2 regions of the Alkalihalobacterium sp. TH-98 genome follow, and region 1 is predicted to be linked to the other one. Evidence: a T-box and tRNA genes for the amino acid it is inferred to sense, from the RefSeq annotation. Region 1 holds a T-box; the other holds one or more tRNA genes.
What was found. A T-box is a leader RNA that pairs with one kind of tRNA and senses whether it is charged. The one in region 1 lies ahead of thrS (threonine--tRNA ligase), so its partner is inferred to be a tRNA-Thr.
Positions count from the first base shown of each region.

Region 2: it has a tRNA-Thr gene. The T-box ahead of thrS (threonine--tRNA ligase) is inferred to sense a tRNA for this amino acid. The anticodon was not compared.

Region 1 is NZ_JBYCKM010000054.1:13,217-18,943, forward strand. Features, by position in the region: gene AC2VNP_RS20735 (sensor domain-containing protein) at 1-445, opposite strand, end outside; gene thrS (threonine--tRNA ligase) at 802-2,742, opposite strand; T-box leader at 2,795-3,057, opposite strand; gene ytxC (putative sporulation protein YtxC) at 3,140-4,006, opposite strand; gene AC2VNP_RS20750 (hypothetical protein) at 4,178-4,330, opposite strand; gene AC2VNP_RS20755 (MBL fold metallo-hydrolase) at 4,389-5,279, opposite strand; gene mqnC (cyclic dehypoxanthinyl futalosine synthase) at 5,591-5,727, opposite strand, start outside.
Region 2 is NZ_JBYCKM010000028.1:10,214-15,940, forward strand. Features, by position in the region: gene AC2VNP_RS11195 (peptidoglycan DD-metalloendopeptidase family protein) at 417-1,925, opposite strand; tRNA gene AC2VNP_RS11200 (tRNA-Thr) at 2,209-2,284, opposite strand; tRNA gene AC2VNP_RS11205 (tRNA-Phe) at 2,322-2,397, opposite strand; rRNA gene rrf (5S ribosomal RNA) at 2,410-2,525, opposite strand; tRNA gene AC2VNP_RS11215 (tRNA-Asp) at 2,536-2,611, opposite strand; tRNA gene AC2VNP_RS11220 (tRNA-Glu) at 2,639-2,713, opposite strand; tRNA gene AC2VNP_RS11225 (tRNA-Lys) at 2,728-2,803, opposite strand; gene AC2VNP_RS11230 (adenylosuccinate synthase) at 3,333-4,619, opposite strand; gene dnaB (replicative DNA helicase) at 4,932-5,727, opposite strand, start outside.

The sequences.
Region 1 (5,727 bases):
TATCTGTTCTTGCTGATATAAATTTATAAGGTTTTCCCTGATCATCTAAGAAGGGATAGATCGCGGTCTTTACCCAATAAAAAGTTCCATCTTTTCTGCGGTTTTTGATTTCCCCTTCCCAGACTGAACCGCTCTTTATCGTGTCCCATAAGTCTTTATAAAACGCTTTGCTATGATAGCCGGATTTTAAGACATTATGGTTTTTTCCAATTAATTCAGACCGAGTATATTGCGAGATTTTACAGAATGTATCGTTAACATCAATAATGGTCCCATCTCCATCTGTCACCGCTAAAATAGAAGAATCATTCAAGACCATTGCATAGTCTTCCAACTGCTGTAAATACCTCAAAGTTTCACAGTTAAGCTCTAATTTCTCTATGTTTTGTTTTACTTTTTCAAAAATTGTGAGTAAACCTTGTTCACACCCGATATTATTACTCACAGATCCTCCCCCTCAAAGCCGCATGGGATGCTTAGCTTACACCTAATTCTAAATACCTATAAAAGTAAAATGTTAACATTGGTGAAAGCTACATTTACCCTATAGGCTATCATCATTAAACCCAGGCTACTATTCTATTGTAATTGACTTCTCTTGATAATAACAGCGATTTTTTGTCATTGATACTCAACAAGTATTAAAATTGTTAGTAGTTGTTCGCTATTAACCTTTATCGTACTATAGTACCATTTCATTTTTAAATAAAAAACATTTTCCCTTTTCTTTAAAGGATTAAACCTAAATATTAAAAATAATAAAAAAGGCTGACTCCATCTTGAGCCAGCCTTCACTTTAACTTATTTCCCACGTTGTTCAACGATTTGTTTTAGTTCACTTACAAAATCAACTAGTGGAACGGAAGTAGACTTCTGTTCACCGTATTTACGTACATTTACAGCTTCATTCTCAATTTCTTGATCACCTAGAACGAGCATGTAAGGAATTTTTTGAATTTGAGCTTCACGGATTTTATATCCGATTTTTTCATCACGTTCATCGATTTCTACACGGATACCTTCTGCCTGCAAGGCTTCAGTTACACGCTTTGCATACTCTAAGTGAACGTCAGGAGATACTGGGATCACTTGAACTTGAACTGGAGCAAGCCAAGTCGGGAACGCTCCTTTATACTCTTCAATTAAAAAGGCAACAAAACGTTCCATCGTTGAAACGACGCCACGGTGAATAACGACAGGGCGATGAGGTTTACCATCTTCACCGACATATGTTAGATCAAAACGCTCCGGAAGCAAGAAATCCAGTTGAACCGTAGATAACGTCTCATCTTTCCCTAATGCTGTTCTCACTTGAACATCTAACTTCGGTCCGTAAAACGCTGCTTCTCCTTCAGCCTCAAAGTACTCCACATCTAATTCATCCATCGCATCTTTTAACATTCCTTGAGCTTTGTTCCACATTTCATCATCGTCAAAGTATTTTTCTTTATCTTCAGGATCTCTGTACGATAATCGGAATGAATAATTGTTCAGTCCGAAATCTTTATAAACCTCTTGGATTAGGCGAACAACTCGAATGAATTCGTCTTTTATTTGATCTGGACGACAGAAAATATGCGCATCGTTTAACGTCATTCCACGAACTCGTTGCAGCCCTGTAACCGCACCGCTCATCTCATAACGATGCATCGTTCCAAGCTCAGCAATTCGAATAGGCAATTTGCGATAACTATGAATATCGTGCTTATACACCATCATATGGTGAGGACAGTTCATTGGACGAAGCACAAGCTCTTCATTATCCATTTCCATCACAGGGAACATACTGTCGCGATAATGATCCCAGTGACCTGAAGTTTTATATAGTTCTGAACTACCGAGTACTGGTGTATAAACGTGGTCATAACCTAAGCGAACTTCCTTGTCGACGATATATCTTTCAATCAGACGACGAATTGTCGCGCCTTTCGGAAGCCATAACGGCAAGCCTTGTCCTACTTTTTGTGAGTTCGTAAATAAACTTAGCTCTTTACCTAATTTACGATGATCACGTTCTTTTGCTTCTTCTAGCAAGCGTAAGTGTTCGTCTAGATCTGCTTTTTTGAAGAACGCTGTACCGTAAATACGTTGAAGCATTTTGTTTTTACTATCACCGCGCCAGTATGCACCGGCAATGCTTAACAATTTAAACTCTTTTATTTTCCCAGTCGATGGAACGTGAACCCCACGACAAAGGTCAAAGAATTCACCTTGCTCATAAATCGTTACTTTTTCTTCCGCAGGAATTGCTTCGATCAGTTCAAGTTTCAGCTGGTCGTCAATTTCTTTATAACGAGCTACAGCTTCATCTCGGCTCACTTCTACACGATTAATGTCTAGGTTCTCATTGACGATTTTCTTCATTTCTTTCTCGATTTTCGGCAAGTCTTCAGCCGTAATCGGTGTTTCGCTGTCAATATCATAATAAAATCCGTTTTCAATAACAGGACCTACACCAAGCTTCACGTTACCGAAGAGCCGCTTAACAGCTTGAGCTAATAAGTGAGCAGTACTATGGCGCATGACTTCTAATGCGTCGACCGAGTCTTGAGTCACGATTTCTATTTTTCCATCTGTATGAAGAGTTGTACGTAAATCGACTAACTCACCATTAAATTTACCTGCAATTGATTTTTTCTTTAGTCCTGGACTAATGGAAGCTGCAATATCTTCTGTTGATGTTCCCGCAGGAAACTCCTTTACAGCACCATCAGGAAATGTAATTTGCAATACATCAGACATCTTACTCACTCCTATTTTTTCTTTTTGAAAACATAAAAAAACACCCATCCCAAAAAGGGACGAGTGTTAGTCTCGTGGTTCCACCCTTGTTTCTATAATTGCAAAAATCAAATTCACTAAACACTTATGGCCAACATAAGGTGCAATTATAGCTCAATTCTACAGAATAACGGTCTGGAGCCGTTAGCAGATACTTCAATTTCCCTGCTAATGTTCAAAGGTGGTAAGTCGACATTCCGTGTTAGGTAGTTCTCAGCAATTCTACCTTCTCTGGAAACCGTAAACGAAGACTCATGTCCTTATCATTACATCACACATCATTAAATTTGATATGTAAGTAATTATATGAATTGCTTAAAAGAAAATCAAGCTTTCGTTTAAAATACTATGAACTTTTTTACGTTACTCGATGAAATACACCTAAAGGATAAATGACAGCTCTTTCTTCAAAGATGGTTTGTAGTGTATAAATAATTCCCTGGTCTACGTCATCAGTGTAAATATGGAGTGATTCCGGATTAATACTAACGAGTGGCGATATTACCATCTCGTCGATGTCTAAGTCTCCCTCAAAAACTAAGGTCTCTTCAAGGAACAGCTCTTTTTCCTCTCTGCTAATCTCTTTAAATGCACCATCGTAAAAAGAAAATTCTCCATCATGTACAAGATGAATCTCTTTCATTTTCTTTGGAGCAGTCTTTAGGAAATAGCGAAGGCTTTCCACAATGTTTTGATACTCTTGTTCTAGTAAGTACTCATCTATGGCAATTTCAACACAATCAATTAAAATTTCACCATAATCTTTCAAACGAAATGTTAAAAATGGTTCATAGTAGAATGTAGTATGTTTGTCAATGCCTTTTGCAAAGGCTTCATATAAATAATTTTCGCGCTCATAGAAACAATGAATAGCTGGTATATCTTCTCGATCTCCGTTTATGATTTCACAAGCTATACTTAGTATTTGTTCTTGCTCTTCGGGATCATTAAAATAAAACATTTGATCAATAATTTCTAGTAACCAATCTTCTTCTTTCGTTTCAATCACATGCTGAGCAAGAACAGATGCTAATAAAGGATGAAACGAATCATAGAAGTTGATTTCATCGTCTTCATATTGGATGTATATCGTCGTACCTTCTTCACCCTCTTCTATGTCTAACGTTACTTGTAAACCTAACTGAGTATATTTAGACATATACCGGGTAAGTTGATTATAGACTTGTTGGCAATCTTGCTGAGATTCAAATTGAATAGCAATCAATGGTAAATCCCCCTTAACCGATGAATTAACAATTTATTGTACCGTCTCCCGGTTGTAAGCCTTCGTGCATGACAAATCATTCTAATTCATTCCTATGACAAGCTATAAAAAAAAGAACTAAAAAATACGCTTATTTGTTATAAAAACAAATAAGCGTACGATATATGTTCTTTATCTGTCATAACTGCTGACAATCATTTGTGCTAAAGATTTATAAAACTCTTTGGATTCCTCATCAACTGAATCGTCATCATGTTCAGTAAGTTCAATTAAACAATGGTCACATTCAAAGGTTGCATACGTTCGATGCCCATCCATCTCCAATGGAACATTCTCCTCCTTTCAATTTTATTATTAATATAATTCTCTTATTAGTCTATTTTTATTTTGTTACTGCATACGCCTCGGGCATTTTAGATACAGTAAGGTTAAGACGCCGTAGATGTTTTCGGATTCCACTACGTTCCCACGTTTTAAAAATAGGTACTTTTAGTACTTCCTTCGGATAAAATATCCCAATGTTTGTTAATTCTTCAAAGCTTAATCCTTGCCGAGCATAATAATCGATCATTTCATCGCGCTTATCAATCACTTCTAAAAATCGCTGCATTTCAACTTGGAATTCTTGTTTCGTAAATAAGCCTTTTTGGTGCCCGGTTATAAAGGTATCTACATCAAGAGTCAACAGGCGTTTTCCAGACTCAATAAAGTCCTCAATACTTCCATCGGTACCGTTATACCATGGCCCAAATGTTGTCATATCATAATCGCCAACATAGACTACCCCCAAGTCTGGGAAATAAGGCGAAGATAAACCAGCTGTGTGTCCTGGTGTGTGTAAGAGGACCGTTTTCACTCCCCCAAAGGAATATTCGACTTCATATTGATACGTTCCCGAAATTTGCTGTAAATTGTTTACCCATTCCTGAGGCAGTTGTTTTTTCCACTGCTCAATTCCAGCCTCTCCCCATTCTTCATATATCCCATTAGCTTTTGCAATCCCTTCAATTGATCTTGCTGTGTTAAACTCAAGTGGATTTATCCACTTTTGGGCTTTTGGGAAAAGATGATTATATTGAGTATGATCTGGATGATAATGAGTATTTACTATTAATTCAATACCAAACTGGTCGTTAATCTCTAAAAGAGTTTTAGGATCTGCTCCACAATCGATTAACACTTTTTCAGGACAATCAATAAATATATTTCTAGAATAAGGTACTTTGCTGTTATTTTTACCTTCTAAGATCATCAGTGGCCCAATACGCTTCATTTCTTTCACCTCTTAGAGTGTTATGTTATTAGTTCCAGTACAAGTAAGCATTTTTAAAGGCTTTTCTTGTAAACTATGAGAAAACGTGTCATTTCGAGTGAATGTTCATTCATTATATCACATTATTTTGAAATTTTTAACTAATCTGCAATCATTATAAGAAAAGTGCAAGTGCCTGATGTTGACTTATCATAAGGAGGTGAGCGAAGTCTCGCTAGTCGCTGAATTTAGACATCTTCGAAATGTTTGAATCTGCTTAAAAAAAAGGAGCTGGCCTCTTAAGCCACCCCCTCTCTTATCATCGTTTTCAATTAGTTTTGCATTACAAAATCTTTTTCTGTTTTTTCATCGTTATCAAATACGCGTAAAATATTATATTTAGTATTACGTTGCGCTGGGATTTTACCCGCTTCTCGTATTAATTCTAAAATCTGATTTGTATTGACTT
Region 2 (5,727 bases), on a different contig from region 1:
CCATTGTTTAACGGTGGCATATAGACTGAAGCCTTCCATTTGAGATATTAGATATACACAGAGCTACTTTTGGTGTGCTAAAGAAGGAGTTTATCCTTTTTACGGACTGAGAGGCCCCTATTTTAACAAAATCCTTTATTTTTTGTGCTTGGCGGACTCAGGTACCTCTATTTGATAAAAATCACCCAAAATGAACACAAAAACCATTAAATAAGGGCCTCTCATTCCGTTTATGGCTAAAAAAGGTAGTTATTACATAAATAAGAGCTTCTGAGTCCGCTAATTTTGTATACTCGAGCATTTTTCCATCTATTATGCATACTAAACTATGAATCTGTAATTATTGGGATAAGAACTACCTCTTTCTTGTAGAGTATAAAAAAAGAGGCTGACCCATGAGTCAGCCTCCGTATATGTTAACGATTTAAATAGTCCATTGGGTTTTGAAGCTTACCGTTATGATACACTTCAAAATGGAGGTGAATTCCTGTTGAATTTCCTGTGGTCCCCATTACACCTATTTTTTGACCTTTAGCAACTGTTTGACCTACTCGAACGTCAATAGAAGCTAAATGTGCATATAATGTTTCAACTCCATTGTTATGATTGATGCGGATCGTATTCCCGTATCCACCTTGCCATCCTGCTGAAACAATCGTTCCATTGTCTGCAGCTAAAATATTGTAGTTACTAGGACGTGCAATATCAATTCCTTTATGGAAACGGCCCCAACGGTTTCCTTGGTAACTTGAAATATAACCACCAACAGCCGGCCAACCTAGATTACCCGTTCCACGCGAAGTCGATTGTTTTGTTCCCTTAACTACAATACGATTAACTGCTTCTTCTACAACTTCCTCTTCACGGATTTTTCGCTTAACCGTTTGACCATTTCGCTCTACGATTTCATAGCTTACAATCCGTTTTCCTGGTTTTCCTTCTTGCACAATTTTCGTATCGCCTTTCCACATCGACGAATCTTCTTTCGTTTCTGTTTGGAAAGTAATTTCTTCTTCGACTTTTGTTACCTTCTCGACTAGAACAGTAATAGTAGGTTTATAGGCTGTTACATTGACTTTTTGCCCAATTTGTAGAAGTGTATCCTCAGTGATATCAGGATTTAGCTCTAGTAACTCGTTCGTTGATAAGTTATGCTTACTCGCAATGGACCCAAGAACATCCCCTACATCAACGGAATACGTTTCCTCAGTTAGCGTACCGAGTTTTAGCATTTTAATCGCTTCGTTTTTTGATAAAATATCACTTGGACGAGCTAGGCTGTATTCGTACTCTACTTCCGATGATAAAGAAATCTCCTGAATTTCTGTTTCTCCTACACTTGGTTCTACCGAGTGCTCTACATCTTCTTTATCCTCTTCATAAGACACTAACTCATCTTCTGATACATACTGTAATTTAAAATCCCGTAAGACCTGTTCTGCTGTTTCTTGTTCTTCAACGAATAAAACGGTCTCATCGTCAAAACGCATCGCTACAGCTTCAGCTTTTATGGTTAAAAGCTCATCTAGTTTTTCCACCGTTTCTTCTGTTTTTGTTCTTGCTTGGAATACTCGTTCTGGAATAAGCTTAACATCTTGGCCAATCATTAGATTAAATGATTCATATTGTTTAGTGTATTGGTTAATCTTTTGATCCACTAGTCTTTGATAGTCTTCCGTATCATTAATAGAACCAATTCTTTCACCATCTACATACACGTGATAGATCGTTTGTAATGAACTATCGCTATTTTCATTAGCTAGCACTGCAGGCGCTGTTAACAATAAAGCTGAACATGCTGCTACACTAGTCGCAAGTTTTACATTATGTATGGAATTATGTACAAAGCTCTTACATTTTTCTAGTAAATTACTGTGCCTAAACCTATTACTTTCATCGGCACTTGTCGATTTAAACAGATTCATAAGATCCTCCTAAAACTCTCTTACATCCAAAGTTGCTCTATTAGACAAACTTAGACAACTTTTATCATTTTAACATAAAGCGATTTAAAATGTGTCAGATAATTGAAAATGAAATGTTTATGTAATAATCCTACACGAAATAGCTTTTCCTAAAGGAAGGTGGTCTTTTCTATTTCTCCTGTTAAAGGCAAAAAAAAAACACCATCTAAACGGTGTATTTGTCGTTACTCGATATATATGATTATGGTAAATCTTTAATATTTATTCCGAAGAATAAAATAAATGGTGCCGGCGAGAGGACTTGAACCCCCAACCTACTGATTACAAGTCAGTTGCTCTACCAATTGAGCTACACCGGCATACATATTTAAGGTATTAGCAACTTACTAAAGTAAATGGTGGCTCGGGACGGAATCGAACCGCCGACACATGGATTTTCAGTCCATTGCTCTACCGACTGAGCTACCGAGCCTAAAAATAAAAAGCTTGGCGACGTCCTACTCTCACAGGGGGAAGCCCCCAACTACCATCGGCGCTAAAGAGCTTAACTTCCGTGTTCGGCATGGGAACGGGTGTGACCTCTTTGCCATCATCACCAAACTTTTTATTATGGCGGTCCCGACGGGAATCGAACCCGCGATCTCCTGCGTGACAGGCAGGCATGTTAACCGCTACACCACGGGACCATAATAATATTTAATTTTCAATGTAATTGGTGACCCGTACGGGATTCGAACCCGTGTTACCGCCGTGAAAGGGCGGTGTCTTAACCGCTTGACCAACGGGCCACTTTAATTTAAAGTGGTGAGCCATGAAGGACTCGAACCTTCGACCCTCTGATTAAAAGTCAGATGCTCTACCAACTGAGCTAATGGCTCCTAGATTAAGGATGATTATTCAAATTGATGTTTCTTCCTCTACCAGTATTTCTTTGAAGATTGATGCGTCGAAACAACTCGTAGTAGTTCGAAGATGCCTATGCTCGTTGCTCTACCAACTGAGCTAATGGCTCTCATATTTGTTAATGTTTCTTAACGACAAGAATTATATTAACATAAGTATTTATCGTTTTCAAGTAGTTTTTTAAAAAAAGTTTTTTCTTTTTTTATTACTTGGACAAGCACTTGAACAACCTTTAATAGAATACTGTAAAACTCGTTCATTTTCAAGTCTTTTTTGTTCGTTTACAATTATAAATTCTCGGTAAAGAAGTAGACTCGACTGACGTAGTAAACAATTTTAGGAATTAAGTATAAGACAACTACACCTCTGTCTTCGCTAAAAAGCTAGCCAATGGCAGTTATCTTCAAAGGCTATTTTCATATTTTGATTGCTGTAGAGCCGATTTATTTATAAAAATAAAGGCAAGAACAAGCTTTTACTTATTCTTGCCTAAAGTTATAAAATTTAAACAAACACACCACGAATTAAGTTTGTTTGATTACGATCTGGACCTACTGAGAAGATTGCTAAAGGAATACCTGTTAATTGAGATACACGTTCAATATAATGACGCGCATTAGGAGGTAGTTCGTCTAATGAACGAACACCTGTAATATCTTCTTCCCATCCTGGTAACTCTTCATATACAGGCTCACATTCCGCTAGAACTTTTAAGCTAGCTGGAAATTCGTCAATAATTTCACCTTTATATTTATAGGCTGTACAAATTTTTAACGTTTTAATTCCTGTTAGAACATCAATTGAATTCAGTGATAAGTCCGTAAGACCACTTACGCGACGGGCATGTCGTACGACAACACTGTCAAACCAACCGACACGGCGCGGTCGACCTGTTGTCGTTCCATATTCATTACCTACTTCACGAATTTGATGACCAATTTCATCATGAAGTTCCGTTGGGAATGGACCATCACCTACACGTGTTGTATACGCTTTTGAAACTCCTACTACATGATGAATTTTTGATGGACCTACACCAGAACCGATTGTAACCCCACCAGCAATTGGGTTAGAAGAAGTAACAAAAGGATATGTACCTTGGTCAATATCAAGCATAACTCCTTGTGCACCTTCAAAAAGTACACGACGACCATCATCTAATGCATTGTTTAAAACAACAGATGTATCACAAACATAATGCGCAATTTGTTGTCCATATTCATAGTACTCATCCAGGAAGTCTTCTTTTTTAAATCCTTCGACTTCATAGTACTTCTCAAACATACGGTTTTTCTCTTCTAAATTACGTTCCACTTTTTGCTCAAATTCTTCACGATCGAGTAAATCTGCAATTCGGATACCGATACGCGCTGCCTTATCCATATAAGCAGGTCCGATACCTTTTTTTGTTGTTCCAATTTTATTTGCACCTTTACGCTCTTCTTCTACGATATCTAACTTCAGATGATAAGGTAGAATGACGTGCGCTCTATTACTAATTCGAAGGTTGCTTGTATCTACATTTCGGTCATGTAAATACTTTAGTTCTTCGACTAGTGCTTTAGGGTCGATAACCATACCGTTCCCAATCACACAGATTTTGTCTTTATAAAAAATTCCTGATGGAATCAAATGTAGTTTATACTTCTCTCCACCGAAAACAATTGTATGTCCTGCGTTGTTTCCACCTTGATAGCGTGCAACTACTTCTGCTTTTTCAGAAAGATAGTCTGTAATTTTACCCTTTCCTTCGTCTCCCCATTGCGTTCCAACAACTACTACTGATGACATTATGTGCACCTCCACAATTGCTTTTACACCTCTATATATGTTGTGTAAATATTAATGATCTTACTCAAACCATAGCTAGTTTATCAATTTACATCCTTAAAGTCAATAAAACCCGAACATTATTTAATATTTTTTATTAATTTGTTCGTTAAAACTTGTTAAATTCGTTAGTGAAGATCATTTGGAATGAAGAATGAAGCCACAACATCAAGTTAAAGCCAGTCTACTCATAATTCAGTTTTCCTCACTACTACAAAACCCATGCTGTTTCAGCATGGGTTTTGTGTCATTGATTATTGTTAACCTTAATCGTTATGCTCCAGGTGGAATACTACTTTCATCATGACGTCTATCTAAGGTAACGAATTTATTATACTCTTTTACGAAAGCAAGCTCGACTGTTCCAACAGGACCGTTACGTTGCTTGGCTATAATAATTTCAATGATATTTTTATTCTCAGATTCCTTATCATAGTAATCATCACGATATAAGAAGGCAACGATATCGGCATCCTGCTCGATACTTCCCGATTCACGAATATCACTCATCATCGGTCGTTTATCTTGTCTTGATTCTACACCACGTGATAACTGTGAAAGAGCGATTACTGGAACTTCTAATTCTCTGGCAATGGCCTTTAATGTACGAGAAATTTCAGAGACTTCTTGTTGACGATTTTCGCCGCCTCTTCCACTTCCTTGGATAAGTTGCAAATAGTCAATCAAGATCATTCCTAAGCCTTTCTCTTGCTTGAGACGACGACACTTCGCACGAATGTCATTAACTTTAACACCAGGTGTATCATCAATATATATTCCTGCTTTAGACAGACTCCCCATCGCCATCGTTAACTTTTGCCAATCTTCAGGTTCTAGCTGTCCCGTTCTCATCTTTTGTGCATCAATGTTTCCTTCCGCACATAATATACGTTGAACTAACTGACCAGCTGACATCTCTAAACTAAAGATTGCAACATTCTCATCTGTTTTTGTCGCGACATTTTGCGCAATGTTTAAGGCGAAAGCGGTTTTACCTACCGAGGGACGGGCAGCAACAATGATTAAATCGTTACGCTGGAAACCGGCTGTCATCCGATCGAGTTCGACG